DNA from 2 places in the Comamonas squillarum genome. Region 2 is predicted to be linked to the other one. Evidence: predicted binding sites of a transcription regulator. Region 2 holds the regulator's gene; the other holds the start of a gene.
What was found. Region 2 encodes sigma-54, which starts transcription at its own class of promoters, with help from an activator protein. Its sites were predicted from a motif close to TGGCANGNAANCTGCTTT; they were not measured.
Positions count from the first base shown of each region.

Region 1 (7,835 bases), 2.5 Mb from region 2:
AGCCTTTCGTTTTTGCCCGTTCTCTGGTCGCGGTGATGGCCTTTGCGGCCACTGCGGCGCATGCAGCCAACCCCATTTTGGTGCTCAATTCGCTGGACGCCAACATCAGCGTGATCGATCCCACCACCTGGAAAGAGGTCAAGCGCATTCCTACGGGCAAGGAGCCCCACCACCTGTACCTGACGCCGGACAGCAAGTCGGTGATCGTGGCCAATGCAACCGGCGACTCGCTGACCTTTGTCGATCCCAAGACGGCCGAGGTGCAGCGCGTGATCCAGGGCATCTCCGATCCCTACCATCTGCGTTTTTCGCCCGACATGAAGTGGTTTGTGACCGCAGCCAACCGCCTCAACCACATCGATATCTACCGCTGGGATGGGCAAGAGCCCAAGCTGGTCAAGCGCATTGCCACCGGCAAGACGCCCAGCCACCTGTGGATCGACAGCAAGAGCCGGACGATCTACTCTTCCATGCAGGACAGCGACGAGCTGGTGGCCATCGACATCGCCACCCAGAGCCTGAAATGGCGCACCAAGACAGGGCAGATGCCTGCCGATCTGTATGGCAGCCCGGACGACAAATTCGTTTTTGTCGCGCTGACCGGCAGCGACGGCGTGCAGGTGTTTGATGTGAGCGGCGCAGAGCCCCAGTTGGTCAAGACCATCAAGACTGATAAGGGCGCGCACGCGTTCCGCGCAACGGGCGATGGCCGCCATCTTTTTGTCAGCAACCGGGTGGCCAATACCATCAGCAAGCTCGACATGGTCAGTCAGACCGTCGTGGACCGCTACCCCGGCCCCAGCGGCCCTGACTGCATGGATGTGAGCCCGGATGGCCGCTATATCTACCTCAGTTCGCGCTGGGCGGGCAAGATGAGTGTGATCGATACGGTCGAGCGCAAGGTGGTCAACCAGGTGAAGGTGGGCAAGTCGCCGCATGGCATCTGGGTGCTGGACCACGCACCGCGCTAGTGCATGGCCCGTGCATAGTTGATTCAGTAGCAGAGGGGAGCTCCACGCCATGCGCAGCACATTTTTCTGGCTTTTGGCCGCAAGTTGGGGCAGCGCTGCTGCCTTTGCCCAGCCTGCTGCTCCAGCGCCTGCCGCTGCAGCCACTGCGGCAGGCAGCTGCAGCAAGCCTGTGTATCTGACCTTGGACACCGGCCACATGGGCGTGGCCAACCAGATTGCCGACGTCTTGCGCAAGACGCAGGTGAAGGTCACCTTCTTTGCCGCCAATGAACGCACCAAGGAGGGTGACGGCAGCCTGGGCGACCACTGGGCGCCTTGGTGGCGTGCGCGCGCCGCAGAAGGCCATGCCTTTGCCTCGCACACCTGGGACCACACCTACTGGCGTGGCGATATCAAAGGGCCTGCAGGCGCTGCACCCCGCTTCAAGGTGCAGCCCTCGCAAGGGCCGCAGGCGGGGCAGCGTTTTGAGTGGAGCGCTGCGCAGTATTGCGCGCAGATCCAGCAATCCGAAGACCGCCTGGCCCAGATCACTGGTGTCAAGCCTTTGCCACTGTTCCGGGCTCCCGGTGGCAAGACCTCGCCCAGCCTGATTGCGGCGGCCAGGCGCTGCGGCTATGCCCATGTGGGCTGGTCGCCAGCGGGCTTTCTCGGCGATGAACTGCCCAGCGACAAGTACCCCAACCAGCAGTTGCTGGACAAGGCGCTGCGCGACATCCGCCCCGGCGATATCTTGCTGGCCCACCTGGGCATCTGGGACCGCAAGGACCCCTGGGCGCCTGCCGTGCTGCAGCCCTTGATTGAAGGCCTGCAGGCCAAGGGATTTTGCTTTGCCACCCTGCGCGAACATCCCCAGTACCAAGAATGGATTCGTCAGCATGGTGGCTGAGAGCGCTTTCCGTAGCGCACATTGGCCGCTGCAAGGCTTGTGGTCTGGTTTGAATTGATGGTTTGCCATGGAATTTCTCAGCACGCTTTTTGACAACGCACAGCAGTGGCTCTTTGAGCAGTTGCTGCAGCCTCTGCTGTTCAACCTGGGCCTGGCCAGCTATCTGGAAGATGGCTACACGGCAGCGGGCTGGTTCCTCGTGGGTTGCCTGCAGATTCTCATCATGGTGCTGGTGATTGCGCCCTTGCAGCGCTGGCGGCCGGTCGAGGCTGTGACCGACCGGCATGCGATCCGGGTGGACATGCTCTACACCTTTATCCATCGCCTGGGCCTGTTTCGCCTGGCCTTGTTCTTTTCCATCGATCCGCTGTGGGACATGGTGGTGGGCGCGCTGCGCGTGCGCGGCTTTGAGACCTGGCACCTCGATGCGCTCTGGCCCGGCGTGACCGACCTGGGTTGGGTCAGCCTGCTGATCTACCTGGTGGTGTTCGACTTTGTGGCCTACTGGATCCACCGCGGCCAGCACCAGTTTGTCTGGTGGTGGCGGCTGCATGCCTTGCACCATTCGCAGCAGCAGATGACGATGTGGAGCGACAACCGCAACCACCTGCTCGATGACCTGGTACATGACAGCATTCTGGTGTTCGTGGCCGTATTGATCGGTGTCGCGCCCAGCCAGTTTGTGGCGATTGTCGCGATCACTCAGCTGAGTGAAAGCCTGCAGCACGCGAATCTGCGCCTGTGGTTTGGCCGCCTGGGCGAGCGCCTGTGGATCAGCCCGCGTTTTCACCGCCGCCACCATGCGATTGGCATCGGCCATGAATCGCCCGCTGCCAGCGCAGCGCCCAACACGGCGGTAAAGGTTGGCGAGGCTGCCCCACGCACCCGCTTGGGGGGCTGCAATTTCGGTGTGCTGCTGCCATGGTGGGATATGCTTTTTGGCACCGCCAACTTTGAGCTACGCTATGACCCTACCGGTATCCGTGACCAGGTGCAGCCCAACCGGCAAGGGCAGTTGCGCGATTACGGACGCGGCTTTTGGAGCCAGCAATGGCGCGGGCTGCTGCGCCTTTTGGGCCGCGCCTGAGTGCTGCGCAACCGGCTGATGCCGAACCACTGAGCGGTCCGCCAGCCTGGCCACCCGCCCAGATACATAAGGAGTTCACCCCATGCCCCTCGCGTCTGCGGGCTCCCGCCTGATGTTTGATGCCTTCTGGCGTGCCGCTGCCTATTGTTTCCGTCCCCGGGTCATGCTGCTGTCGGTGCTGCCACTGGTGGTGATGCTCGTGGCCTTGGGTGGCTGGAGCTATTTCTACTGGTCAGGCGCCGTGGCGACGATGCAGCACTGGGTGGAGACAATAGGCTGGCTGCGCACAGTGTTCAGCTGGTTTGGCAGCACTGGTACGGAAGGCTTTGCAGCCGGCATTGCGCCCTTTGTGGTGCTGATCTTGATCACGCCCATAGCGGCGGTGGTCGCGCTGCTGGTGATTGCGCTTTTGATGACACCAGCCCTGGTCAACATGGTGACCGAGCAGCGCTTTGCCCGGCTGGAGAAGAAGCAGGGCATGGGCCTGGTCACCAGCGTGCTCTGGGCTTTGAGCACCTCGGCGGTAGCCATGGTGGCCTTTGTCGTCACCATGCCGCTGTGGCTGATCCCGCCTTTGGTGCTGATCGTGCCGCCTGTCATCTGGGGCTGGCTGACCTACCGCGTGATGAGTGTCGATGCACTGGCAGAACATGCCAGCAAGGCTGAGCGCGACACGCTGCTGCAGCGTTACCGCTGGCCGCTCTTGCTGATGGGCATCATCTCGGGCTACATCGGCATTGCGCCCAGCGTCGTCTGGGCCTCGGGCATGGTGTTCACCATTGGCTTTGTGGTGCTCGTACCCATTGCGGTATGGATCTATGCGATCACGTTTGCGTTCTCCTCGCTGTGGTTCATCCACTTTTGCCTGGCCGCACTGCAGCAGCTGCGGATCGAGAATGGCGACCTGGGCGCGCAGCCGCCTGTGGCGGAGCCGCTCGTGGCCGATAAAACCGATGCCGGCTTGCTGGCCGATGGCACGGAGCCCAAGTAAGAACCTGTTCAAACAGATAAGAGCGCGGAGCAGGGCATGTGCCAATGGGCTCGGCCAGTGCCTCAGCCGCTAATGCACCAATAAGGTGCGTAAATAGCTATTTTGGTGCAGTTGCGCGATCTGTATAAAGCGCTGGTAGTTTTGCACCATCTTGGTGCTTTCAAGGCAATGCAGGCCATGGCCTGCACAGATCTGGGCCGTTGGCTGCAAAATCCTCAGCGCCTCCCGGGGCCCCAGGCCAAAAGCGCGTTACAGTCTGGCTTTGGGCAAAGTCCGGGTGCGTTCGCGTTCTGGCAGGCCCGCATCTTCTGGTTGGCATGGGCATGTCATAAAACTGGCACGTAAACTGCTTTAGTCTTGGCACAGCCCTTTTTATTCACGATTTTCTTTGGAGCATTAGATGGCCAAGAGCGTTGCAGATGTGATGAGCATGTTGGACGAGAACGAGGTCAAGTTCGTTGATCTGCGTTTCACCGACACCCGTGGCAAGGAACAGCACGTCACGGTGCCTATCTCGCACTTTGACGAAGACAAGTTCACTTCGGGCCACGCGTTTGATGGCTCCTCCATCGCTGGCTGGAAGGGTATCGAAGCATCCGATATGCTGCTGATGCCCGATCCCAACACCGCCAACATCGATCCGTTCTTTGACGAAACCACGATGTTCCTGCAGTGCGACGTGATCGAGCCCGGTGACGGCAAGGCCTATGACCGCGATCCACGCTCGGTTGCCAAGCGCGCAGAAGCCTACCTGAAGGCATCGGGCCTGGGCGATACCGCCTACTTCGGTCCAGAGCCAGAATTCTTCATCTTCGATGGCGTGCGTTGGAGCACCGAGCCCAACAACCCGTTCTTCGACATCGAAGAGTACGAAGCACCCTGGAACAGCGGCGCCAAGTTCGATAACGGCAACCGTGGCCACCGTCCACGCGTCAAGGGCGGCTACTTCCCTGTGCCTCCTGTTGACAGCACCCAGGACATGCGCGCTGAAATGTCGCTGCTGCTCGAATCGCTGGGCATCCCGGTTGAAGTGTTCCACCACGAAGTGGCGGGCGCTGGCCAGAATGAACTGGGCACTCGTTTCTCGACCCTGGTCGAGCGTGCCGACTGGACCCAGGTGCAAAAGTACGTGATCTGGAACGTGGCAGACACCTACGGCAAGACGGCGACCTTCATGCCCAAGCCTTACTCGGGCGACAACGGCTCGGGCATGCACGTGCACCAGTCCGTGTGGAAAGACGGCAAGAACCTGTTCGCCGGTGACGGCTATGCCGGTCTGTCCGATTTCGCGCTGTACTACATCGGCGGCATCATCAAGCACGCTCGCGCGCTGAACGCCATCACCAACCCTGGCACCAACAGCTACAAGCGCCTGGTTCCTGGTTTCGAAGCGCCTGTGAAGCTGGCTTACTCGGCCAAGAACCGCTCGGCATCGATCCGTATTCCTTACGTGAGCAACCCCAAGGGCCGCCGCGTGGAAGCACGTTTCCCCGATCCCCTGATGAACCCCTACCTGGGCTTCGCAGCGCTGCTGATGGCCGGTTTGGACGGCGTGGAAAACAAGATCCATCCGGGTGAAGCCGCCACCAAGGATCTGTACCATCTGCCACCCGAGGAAGACAAGCTGGTGCCTACCGTGTGCCACAGCCTGGACCAGGCTCTGGAGGCACTGGATGCCGACCGCGCGTTCCTGACCAAGGGCGGTGTGTTCAGCGACAGCATGCTGGACGCCTACATCGAGCTGAAGATGGGCGAAGTGACCCGCTTCCGCCAAGCCGTGCACCCTGTCGAATACGACATGTACTACTCGCTGTAAGCCCCTGCTGGCCAGGTCCTCGTGACCTGGCCCTTTGGGCAAAACGGCCTGCCGACCTGCGAAGGTGGCAGGCCGTTTTTTTATGGGAGTTCTTGGGGCAGGGGGCATGGCCGGACAGCGGCGAATCTGTAACAGCAGGAACTGTTCGGCATGATCGGCCTCCTTTGTAGCTACACTGCGGGTTGCAGAGAGGGGCCATCGTGCAAAGCCGCTAACGGGCTGTCACGGACATACGGGCAAAGTGGAGTGAACGGGCGAAACGGGGTTATGCATACAAAGTTGTTGTTTTTGATGGTGGCAGTGGCATGTGCGCAAGGCGCGGTGGCGCAGGATCGCATTTATCGCTGTGGCAATGAATACACCAACGATGTGGCCAAGGCGCGGCAAAAGGGCTGCGCCGTGGTCGAAGGCGCCAATGTCACCATCGTGCAAGGCACGCGCCCGCACACACCCGCTGCCAGCCCGGCACCCGCACCCAATGCCCCCGCAGCTGCCCCGCGCCCCGCGCGTGCGCCCGCCGCTGCGACACCCGCGCCACGCTCCACCACCGCCGAAGGCCGCGCCCGCGATTCCGACGCGCGCCTCATCCTGGAGACCGAGCTGAAAAAAGCCCAGGACAAAAAGCTCGCTTTGGCGCGTGAGTACAACAACGGCGAGCCCGAGAAAAACGCGCTGGAGATGCGCAACCCCGCCTTCTACACCAAGCGCGTGGCCGATCTGAAGCAAGAAATCACGCGCAACGACAGCGATATCGCTGGCATCCAGCGTGAGCTCCAACGCCTGCCGGCCCCATAATCAAAGCTTCAACCTTTTGGGGCATATCCCATGTCTGACCTCCGTGCCATGGATCGCGAATGGCAGGCGCTGGAACACATCGCCACCTTGGTCGCCGTGATACGGCTCGATGGCGCCGCCGTGCGGGTCAATGCGGCGCTGGAGAATGCGCTGGGCGTCTCGCGCAAAAGCATTCTGGGCCACTACTTTGGCGGATTTTTCCAGGACGATGAGCTGATCCACAAGGCCCTGGTCGATGCGCGTGCGCAGCGCTTTTCGTCGCTGCGCTTTGAGGCGCAATTGCGGCGCAGCCTGCAAGACGCCTTTCCCGTGCATGCCAACCTCTCCTGGTGGGAAGAGGAGGAGAGCATTCTGGTGGAGCTGTGGCCGCTGGAGCAACAGGTGCGGCAGGACCGCGAGGAGCGTGTGCGCGAGCAGGCGCTGGCCAACAAGGAGCTGATCCGCAACCTCGCCCACGAGATCAAGAACCCGCTGGGTGGCATTCGGGGCGCGGCCCAGCTGCTGGAGCTGGAGCTGCCCGATGCCCAGCTCAAGGAATACACCGACGTCATCATCCACGAGGCCGACCGCTTGCAGGCGCTGGTCGACCGCCTGCTCGCGCCGCACCGCCACCCGCACACGGTGGGGGATGTGAATATCCACGAGGTCTGCGAGCGCGTCTGTCAGCTGGTGCTGCTCGAGTACCCGCAGGGCCTGCGCATCGAGCGCGATTACGACACCTCGCTGCCCGAGATCCGCGGCGATCGCGAGCAGCTCATTCAAGCCTTGCTGAACATTGTGCAAAATGCTGCGCAGGTGCTGGTGCCGCAAATGGCCCAGGACCAGGCGCGCATTACTTTGCGCACGCGCATTGCCCGGCAGCTGACCTTGGGCCGCAAGCGGCACAAGTTGGCACTGGAATTGCATGTCATCGACAACGGTCCTGGCATCGAGCCGGACATCAAGGAGCGGATCTTCTACCCCTTGGTGACCGGACGTGATGGTGGCACGGGCCTGGGTTTGCCGCTGGCGCAGACCTTTGTGCAGCGGCATGAAGGCCTGATTGAATGCGAGAGTGAGCCCGGGCGCACGGATTTCCGCATCATGCTGCCGTTGACAGACTAGGGGGCAGTTGGCTTCCCTTGCTGCAGGACCACGGTATGTAGAACTGTAAGGGTAGGGTGATAGCGACAATGAAACCAATCTGGATAGTGGATGATGACCCGTCGATCCGATTTGTACTGGAGAAGGCACTCGCCCGCGAGCAGCTGCCCACGCGCAGCTTTGTGCATCCCAAGGAAGTACTCGAA
Region 1 is NZ_CP104377.1:466,468-474,302, forward strand. Features, by position in the region: gene N4T19_RS02130 (YncE family protein) at 36-971, shown strand; gene N4T19_RS02135 (polysaccharide deacetylase family protein) at 1,021-1,857, shown strand; gene N4T19_RS02140 (sterol desaturase family protein) at 1,925-2,944, shown strand; gene N4T19_RS02145 (EI24 domain-containing protein) at 3,027-3,935, shown strand; gene glnA (type I glutamate--ammonia ligase) at 4,336-5,751, shown strand; gene N4T19_RS02155 (hypothetical protein) at 6,019-6,546, shown strand; gene glnL (nitrogen regulation protein NR(II)) at 6,577-7,650, shown strand; gene ntrC (nitrogen regulation protein NR(I)) at 7,719-7,835, shown strand, end outside.
Region 1: glnA (type I glutamate--ammonia ligase) is a predicted target of sigma-54. The motif match lies at 4,271-4,288, and genes of this name have one in related genera.

Region 2 (7,835 bases):
GGTGCGCGTGGTGCGCGGTGGTGAAGAGGTCAAGATCAGCAAGCGCGCCGGCAGCTATGTCACCTTGCGCGACCTGATCGAGTGGACCAGCAAGGATGCGGTGCGCTTTTTCCTGCTCTCGCGCAAGCCCGATACCGAGTACACCTTTGATGTCGACCTGGCCGTGGCCCAGAACAATGACAACCCGGTGTTCTACGTGCAGTACGCCCATGCGCGCATCTGCTCGGTGCTGCGCGGCTGGCAGGAGCAAGGCGGCGCTGGTCTGCCTGCGCTGAGCGGCATTGACCTGTGCGCGCTGCAAGGGCCGCAGGCCCAGGCGCTGATGCAGATGCTGGCCCAGTATCCCGAGATGCTGAGCAACGCCGCGGCTGGCAATGCGCCGCACGATGTTACGTTCTATCTGCGTGACCTGGCCTCGGCCTACCACAGCTACTATGATGCAGAGCGTATCTTGGTGGATGACGAAGCCACCAAACTGGCCCGTCTGGCACTCGTGGCAGCGGTCGCGCAGGTGCTGCGCAATGGCCTGGCCGTGCTGGGTGTGAGTGCACCAGAGCGCATGTGATTTTGCGAACAAAGGTAATAACTGCAATGCGACGACATCAACGTGGTGGAACCATCCTGGGCCTGATCCTGGGGCTGCTGGTGGGCGTGGGCGCGGCCTTGGCCGTGGCCGTGTACGTCACCAATGTGCCGGTGCCGTTTGTCAACAAAGGTGGCGTGCGCGGCGAGGCCAAGGACAAGGCCGAGGCGCAGCGCAACCAGAACTGGGACCCGAACTCGCCGCTCTATGGCAAGAACCCCGCGCGTGCGCCCGCGGCTGTGGCACCGGCCGCTCAGGGCGTGGTGGTGCCTGAGCCGCCGCGCACGGTGGCTGACAACGCCCCCGCGCCAGTGGAAAACAAGCCTGCCAAGCCCGAAGTGGTGCTGCCCGATACCACCAAGCCCGCTGACAAGCCGGCAGACAAGACCCAGGTGGCCAAGCTCGACCCCAAGGCCGGCCAGGGCGCAGATCCGCTGGGCGATCTGGCCAAGTCGCGCAGTGCCGATGGCACCGACGGCTTCCAGTACTTCGTGCAGGCCGGTGCTTTCCGCAGCCAGTCCGATGGCGATGCACAGCGCGCCAAGCTGGCGATGATGGGCTGGGAAGCGCGGGTGAGCGAGCGCGAAGTCAATGGCCGCACCGTATACCGGGTGCGCGTGGGCCCCTTCAACAAGCGCGATGATGCCGATGGCCTCAAAGGCAAGCTCGATGGCGCCGGCGTGGATGCGCAAATCGTCCGCGTGCAGCGTTGAACTTTTGGCGGTGCAGGGCACTCCTAACCGCAACTTGTCACTGGAGTTAACAAAACATGAAACGTCGTGAGTTTTCCACTTTGGCGGCTTCCGCTACTGCCGCCTCGGCGCTGAGCCTGCCTTTTGCCACCGGCGCCAACGCACAGGCCAAGTTCAAGGAAGGCAAGGACTACCTGAAGCTGGCCAAGCCCGTCACCCCCGATGCGCCCGCTGGCAAGGTCGAGGTGATCGAGTTCTTCTGGTACAGCTGCCCCCACTGCAATGCCTTCGAGCCGCAGTTTGAAGCCTGGGCCAAGACTGCCCCCAAGAACCTGCAGATCCGCCGCGTGCCTGTGGCCTTCAACAACACCTTTGTGCCGCAGCAAAAGATCTACTTTGCGCTGGAGTCGATGGGCCTGATCCCTGACGTACATGTCAAGGTTTTCCGTGCGATCCACGTCGAGCGCCAGCGCCTGAACAAGGACGACGAGATCTTCGCCTGGATGGACAAGAACGGCGTGGACTTGGCCAAGTTCAAGGAAGCCTACAACTCGTTCAGCGTCGCAGGCCAGGTGCGCAAGGCCACCCAGCTGCAAGAGTCCTACGGCGTCGAAGGCGTTCCATCGCTGGGCGTGGCGGGCAAGTACTACACCGACGGAACCCGTGCCGGCTCGATGAGCAACGTGCTGCAAGTGGTAGAGTTCCTGGCTGCACAAGGCTGAGCGGATTCCCCAACGCTTGAGACAGAGCCCGCGCACTGAACTGACCCCAAGAAGTTGGACAGTTGGAAGCTAGGGACTGAAGGCCTGAATCCGGTATTGCACTGGACTCAGGCCTTTTAGTTTTAGCTTGATGCGTTGGTGATTGTAGTAATGGATGTAGTGGTGAAGACCTTCTTGAAGCTGCGCCACACTGCTGAACTTGTTGAGGTGGAAGAACTCGGACTTCAAGGTTCCGAAGAAGCTCTCCATCGCTGCGTTATCCAAGCAATTGCCCCGACGTGACATGCTTTGCACCAGGCCATGATCGGCCAGCAAGCGGCGATAGGCACGACTTTGGTACTGCCAGCCCTGGTCGGAATGCAGCAATGGTTTTTCCTCCCTGCCCAGCTTGCCTAGCGCCTTGCGCAACATGTCACCCACCATCTTCAAGCGCGGTTGCGTATTCATCTGATAGCTCACCACCTCGCCGTTGAATAGATCCATGACAGGCGACAGGTATAGCTTTTTACCCAAGACGTTGAACTCTGTCACGTCCGTCACCCATTTCTGGTTAGGCTGCTCGGCCATGAACTGGCGCTGCAACACATTGGCCACGCCCGCGTGCTGCCCGGCGCGATAGGAGCGATATTTCTTGGGCCGAACCAGGGACTTCATCCCCATTACCTGCATCAGGCGCTGCACGCTCTTGTGGTTCACATGACAGCCATTGCGCTTGAGTTCAAGCGCAATGCGCCGATAGCCATAGCGTCCTTTGTGAAGCTCGTAGACAGATCGGATCTGAGCCTTGAGCTCAGCGTATTTGTCGCCTCTCCTGTGCACTTGAGCCTGGTAATAGAAGGTGCTGCGCGCCAGCTTACCTGCCCGCAGCAAGTCCTTGAGGTCGTGATCTGGCCTTAGCTCAAGCACTATCCGCGCTTTTTCTGCGCAGCTTGTTTTTTCGCCTGAACCAAGGCCTCCAATTTTTTTAGGTACGCCACCTCCGCGCGCAGGTACTTCACCTCTTTGAGCAAATCTGCGTGCGAACGCGTGTCGTCCGCAGACATAACTGCTTGTGCCTGTGCGGGCTTGGCTGTGGGTGGGTTTGGCATCTTCTTGGAGCGTCCTCTTGGCCGGGGTGCAAGTGCTTGCGGCCCACCGTCATGATATTGCAGCTCCCAGGCGCTGATGACACCCGTGCCACCCCGGATATCAAACAAGGTAATCGTCTCTCGTGCAGACAGATCATCTCGCCACATCCGCTGCAACACTGCCAGTTTGAAGTCAGCGCTGTAGCGACTGAACTTCTTGCGCAACCCTGATAGGCCATGCTGCTGGTAGCTCTTTACCCAACGTCGCACTGTCGCTTGGTCGAGACCGTGAGCATGGGCCAGTGCTCTGAACCCATGCTGCCCCTGCACGTAGCCCTGGACAACTTCCAGCTTGTAACTCTCGTCGTACTTCGCCATGAAAAACACCCCAAAGGTTGGATGGATGTCCAACTTTTGGGGTGCAGTTCACACGCGGGCTTTTTTGTGCCAGAAACGGCCTAACGCTCCAGCATGGCTACAATGGGGCAGAGCAAGATTCATGCCTTATGAGACACCGTATTTTTAACTCTTTGTTGGTGGCAGTGGCCCTGGCCGTGCCGCTGCTGTCGCACGCCGAGCGTGCAGACCGCACCAAGCCCATGAACATCGAGGCGGACGATGGCCGCCACGATGAACTCAAGCAGACCAGTGTCTTCACGGGCAATGTGGTGGTGACCAAGGGCACCATCATCATCCGTGGCGCGCAGCTGACCGTGAGCCAGGACCGCGACGGCTTCCAGCACGGCGTGGTGACTGCTGCGCCGGGCAAGCTCGCATTCTTCCGCCAAAAGCGTGACTCGGCCCCAGGCGCGCCTGACGAGTTCGTCGAAGGCGAAGGCGAGGTCATCACCTATAACGGCCGCGATGACACCGTGCACTTTGAGCGCCGCGGCGAGTTGCGCCGTTACCGCGAGACCACGTTGACCGACCAGGTCAGTGGCCCGCTGATCGTCTACAACAATCTGAGCGATACCTTCACGGTCTCCGGCCAAAAGGGCGCCCAGGCGGCGGCCGAACCCAAGCCCGGTGCGCCCAAGAAGGACCGCGTCCGTGTGATCCTGACGCCCAAGGCCGATGGCAAGGCGGACGACAAGGCCAGCGCCCCAGCCAAGCCCGCTGCCGATGACAAGACGCCATTGCGCCCCAGCACCCAACTGAACGACGGAGCCAAGTGACCGTGGCAGAAAACTCGTCGACCATTTCCGTCAACGCCCGGGTCGCCAACAGCGACCACCGCAGCCAGCTGGAGGTCTTGCACCTGGAGAAATCCTATGGCAGCCGCAAGGTGGTCAAGGACGTGTCGCTGTCGGTGCGCAAGGGCGAAGTGGTGGGTTTGCTAGGCCCCAATGGCGCGGGCAAGACCACCTCGTTCTACATGATCGTGGGCCTGGTACGCAGCGATGGCGGGGATATCCGCATCGATGGGCAGTCGGTGGCCAATATGCCGATCCACCAGCGCTCGCAGCTGGGCCTGTCCTACCTGCCGCAGGAGGCCTCGATCTTTCGCAAGCTCAGCGTGCAGGACAATGTGCGCGCCGTGCTGGAGCTGCAAAAAGATGAGCATGGCAAGCCGCTCTCGCGCGCCGAGGTCGAGCGCCAGCTCACCGCGCTGCTGCAGGAGCTGCGGGTCGAGCACCTGCGCGAATCACCGTCAGTCGCGCTGTCCGGCGGCGAGCGCCGCCGGGTCGAGATCGCCCGTGCGCTGGCCACCCAGCCCCGTTTCATCCTGCTCGACGAGCCTTTCGCCGGCATCGACCCCATCGCCGTGATCGAGATCCAGCGCATTGTCGCCTTTCTCAAGGAGCGCGGCATTGGCGTGCTGATCACCGACCACAATGTGCGCGAAACCCTGGGTATCTGTGACCATGCCTGCATCATCAGCGATGGCAAGGTGCTGGCCGCCGGGACGCCGCAAGAGATTGTGGAGAACGCAGAGGTCCGGAGGGTGTATCTGGGTGAACATTTCCGTATGTGACACCGCACGCCTTGGCGGGCGTGCCAGCCAAGATGCCGTCCCGCGCTGCGGGGCCGGCAGGGCTGATCCGTTGCCAGCTGCCCCAGCCCGTGTGGAGGCGCAGCCATGATGCCGTCGCTGTCGCTGCGCGTATCGCAGAACCTGACCCTGACCCCCCAGCTGCAGCAGTCGATTCGCCTGCTGCAGCTGTCCACGCAGGAGCTGACACAGGAAGTCGAGCAGATGCTCGACGAAAACCCGTTTCTGGAGCGCGAGGGCGATGAGGCCCCCGAGGCTGAAGCCCGTAAAGAAGCCGCTGAATCTGCCGAAGCTGCAGACGCTGCAGACGCAGCCGACAAGGGTGCCGATACTGCTGCCAGCACCGACACCAACAACAGTAGCGATTTCGAGCCCGGAACCTCCGACCAGCCGCTGGATTTTGCTGCGGGCAAGGAAACCGGCGTCGATGCCGAGGCCGCTGCCGGCGATTCGGCATCGGACTGGGAAGAGTGGGGCGGCGATCTGCCCGCCCGCTCCAGCGCCAGCGATGACGACGACGAGACGCCGATGTCCGACCGGCGCAGCGAGCACCTGAGCCTGCAGGATGTGCTGCACCGCCAGGCCTTGTCGCTGCGCCTGTGCCAGGAAGACCGGGCCGCGCTCTACTTTCTGATTGAATCACTGAACGACGACGGCTACCTCGAAGAAACGCTGGCCGAGCTGGCGCAAAGCTTTGGCGATGCCTCGGATCCCGAACGCTACGAAGCCCTGCTGCACCACCTGACCGTGGCGCTGCGCTTGCTGCAAAGTCTGGAGCCGATTGGCGTGGGCGCGCGCAACCTGTCCGAATGCATGCAGCTGCAGATCAAGGCCCAGCAGCGGCTGTTGGATGAAGAGGGCTCGGACACGCCCGAGGCCGATGCGCTGGCGCTGGAGACCGCTTTGCTGGTCTGCCAGGAATCGCTGGAGCTGCTGGCGCGCCGTGATGTGCGCAAGCTGGTGCAACTGACCGGATGCAGTGATGCCGCGGTGCGCAGCGCGCTGGCGCTGATCGCCAAGCTCGAGCCCCGCCCCGGCCGGCCCTATGCCGATGTGGACCGCAACACCATCATCCCCGATGTCCTCGTGCGACCCAGCAATGAGCGCGGCCTGCCGGTGCCCGGTTTCAGCGTGCAGCTCAATGCCGAGGTGATGCCGCGCCTGCGCGTGCAGGATGTCTACGCCAATGCCTTGCGCAGCCACAAGGGCAGCGAGGGCCATGGCGCGCTGCAGCAGCGGCTGCAGGAGGCGCGCTGGTTCATCAAGAACATCCAGCAGCGCTTTGACACCATCTTGCGCGTCTCGCAGGCCATCGTCGAGCGCCAGCGCAATTTCTTTGTCCATGGCGAGCTGGCGATGCGCCCCATGGTGCTGCGCGAGATTGCCGATGAGCTGGGCCTGCACGAGTCCACCATCAGCCGCGTGACCACGGCCAAGTACATGGCCACGCCGCAGGGCACGTTCGAGCTCAAGTACTTCTTTGGCTCGGGCCTGGGCACCGAGACCGGCGGCAGTGCGTCGAGCACGGCGGTCAAGGCGCTGATCAAGCAGCTGCTGGACGAGGAAAGCGCGAAAAAGCCGCTGTCGGATGCAAAAATCGCCGATCTGCTGCAGGCCCAGGGCATTGAATGCGCGCGCCGCACGGTGGCCAAGTACCGCGAGGCCATGCGCATCCCGCCGGCCAGCCTGCGCAAGGCGCTGTAAGCGCAAGCAGCCAGGGCCCATAAAAAAACCGCAGTTGCGTTAGGCACTGCGGTTTTGCTTTGAGACGGAGCCGCTTTACTTTGGCCACAGCCACCAGATGAACAAGGCCAGCACGGCCAGCATCAGGCCAAACTTGGTGAGCTTGTAGGCCGTCTTGTTCCAGGCCTTGAAGCGGCGGCGGTACTGGCCCATGTAGAACGAGATCTTGAAGATGCGGCTGATGAAGCCGCGCGGATCGCCTTCGTTGTTGGGCGAGCTGGCGGCAGCGACCACATGCGTGCCCAGCCAGCGGTTGAGCCACTGCGCAAAGCCATTGGTCATCGGGCGCTCGACATCGCAGAACAGCACGATGCGGTTGCCTTCGGACCGGTTCTCGGCCCAGTGCATAAAGGTCTCGTCAAAGATCACGCCTTCGCCCTCGCGCCAGCTGTAGGGCGTGCCATCGACCTCGATCATGCAGCGGTCATCATTGGGCGCCAGCACAGCGAGGTGGTAGCGCAGCGAGCCGGCATAGGGGTCGCGGTGCAGGTTGAGCTTGGCGCCGGGCGGCAGCTCGGCAAACATGGCCGCCTTGATGCCGGGGATGGACTGCACCAGCGCCGTGGTCTTGGGGCACAGCTCCATCGCAGACGGGTGGGCCTGGCCGTACCACTTCAGGTAGAAGCGCTTCCAGCCGGTCTTGAAGAAGGAGTTGAAGCCCGCGTCGTCGTTGTTGGCCGCGGCCTTGATCTGCATGGCCTGGTGCAGACCGATGGCCTCTTCGCGGATCTCGCGCCAGTGGGCCTGCAGGGGGGCCAGGTCGGGGAAGGTGCTGGTGGGCAGGTAGGGCGTGCGCGGTACCTTGCTGAACATCAGCATGAAAACATTGAATGGCGCCGTGAACGTGGAGTGGTCAAACAGCTGGCGCAGCAGCTTGTGCCGCACCTTGCCACGCAGGTGCATGTAGAGGCCGCAGCCAAAGAAAAGCAGCACCAGGGCCAGAACGATGATTTTTGCCATAGACAGCGATTTTAGCGACTGTGCTGTGGCGGCTGTCTGCGCAACCGCAAACTGGCGCGCGGCAAGGGCTGCGGG
Region 2 is NZ_CP104377.1:2,982,027-2,989,861, reverse strand. Features, by position in the region: gene argS (arginine--tRNA ligase) at 1-565, shown strand, start outside; gene N4T19_RS13835 (SPOR domain-containing protein) at 592-1,296, shown strand; gene N4T19_RS13830 (thiol:disulfide interchange protein DsbA/DsbL) at 1,353-1,997, shown strand; one part of gene N4T19_RS13825 (IS3 family transposase) at 2,067-2,953, opposite strand; one part of gene N4T19_RS13825 (IS3 family transposase) at 2,953-3,442, opposite strand; gene lptA (lipopolysaccharide transport periplasmic protein LptA) at 3,571-4,239, shown strand; gene lptB (LPS export ABC transporter ATP-binding protein) at 4,263-5,039, shown strand; gene rpoN (RNA polymerase factor sigma-54) at 5,145-6,761, shown strand; gene N4T19_RS13805 (aspartyl/asparaginyl beta-hydroxylase domain-containing protein) at 6,837-7,751, opposite strand.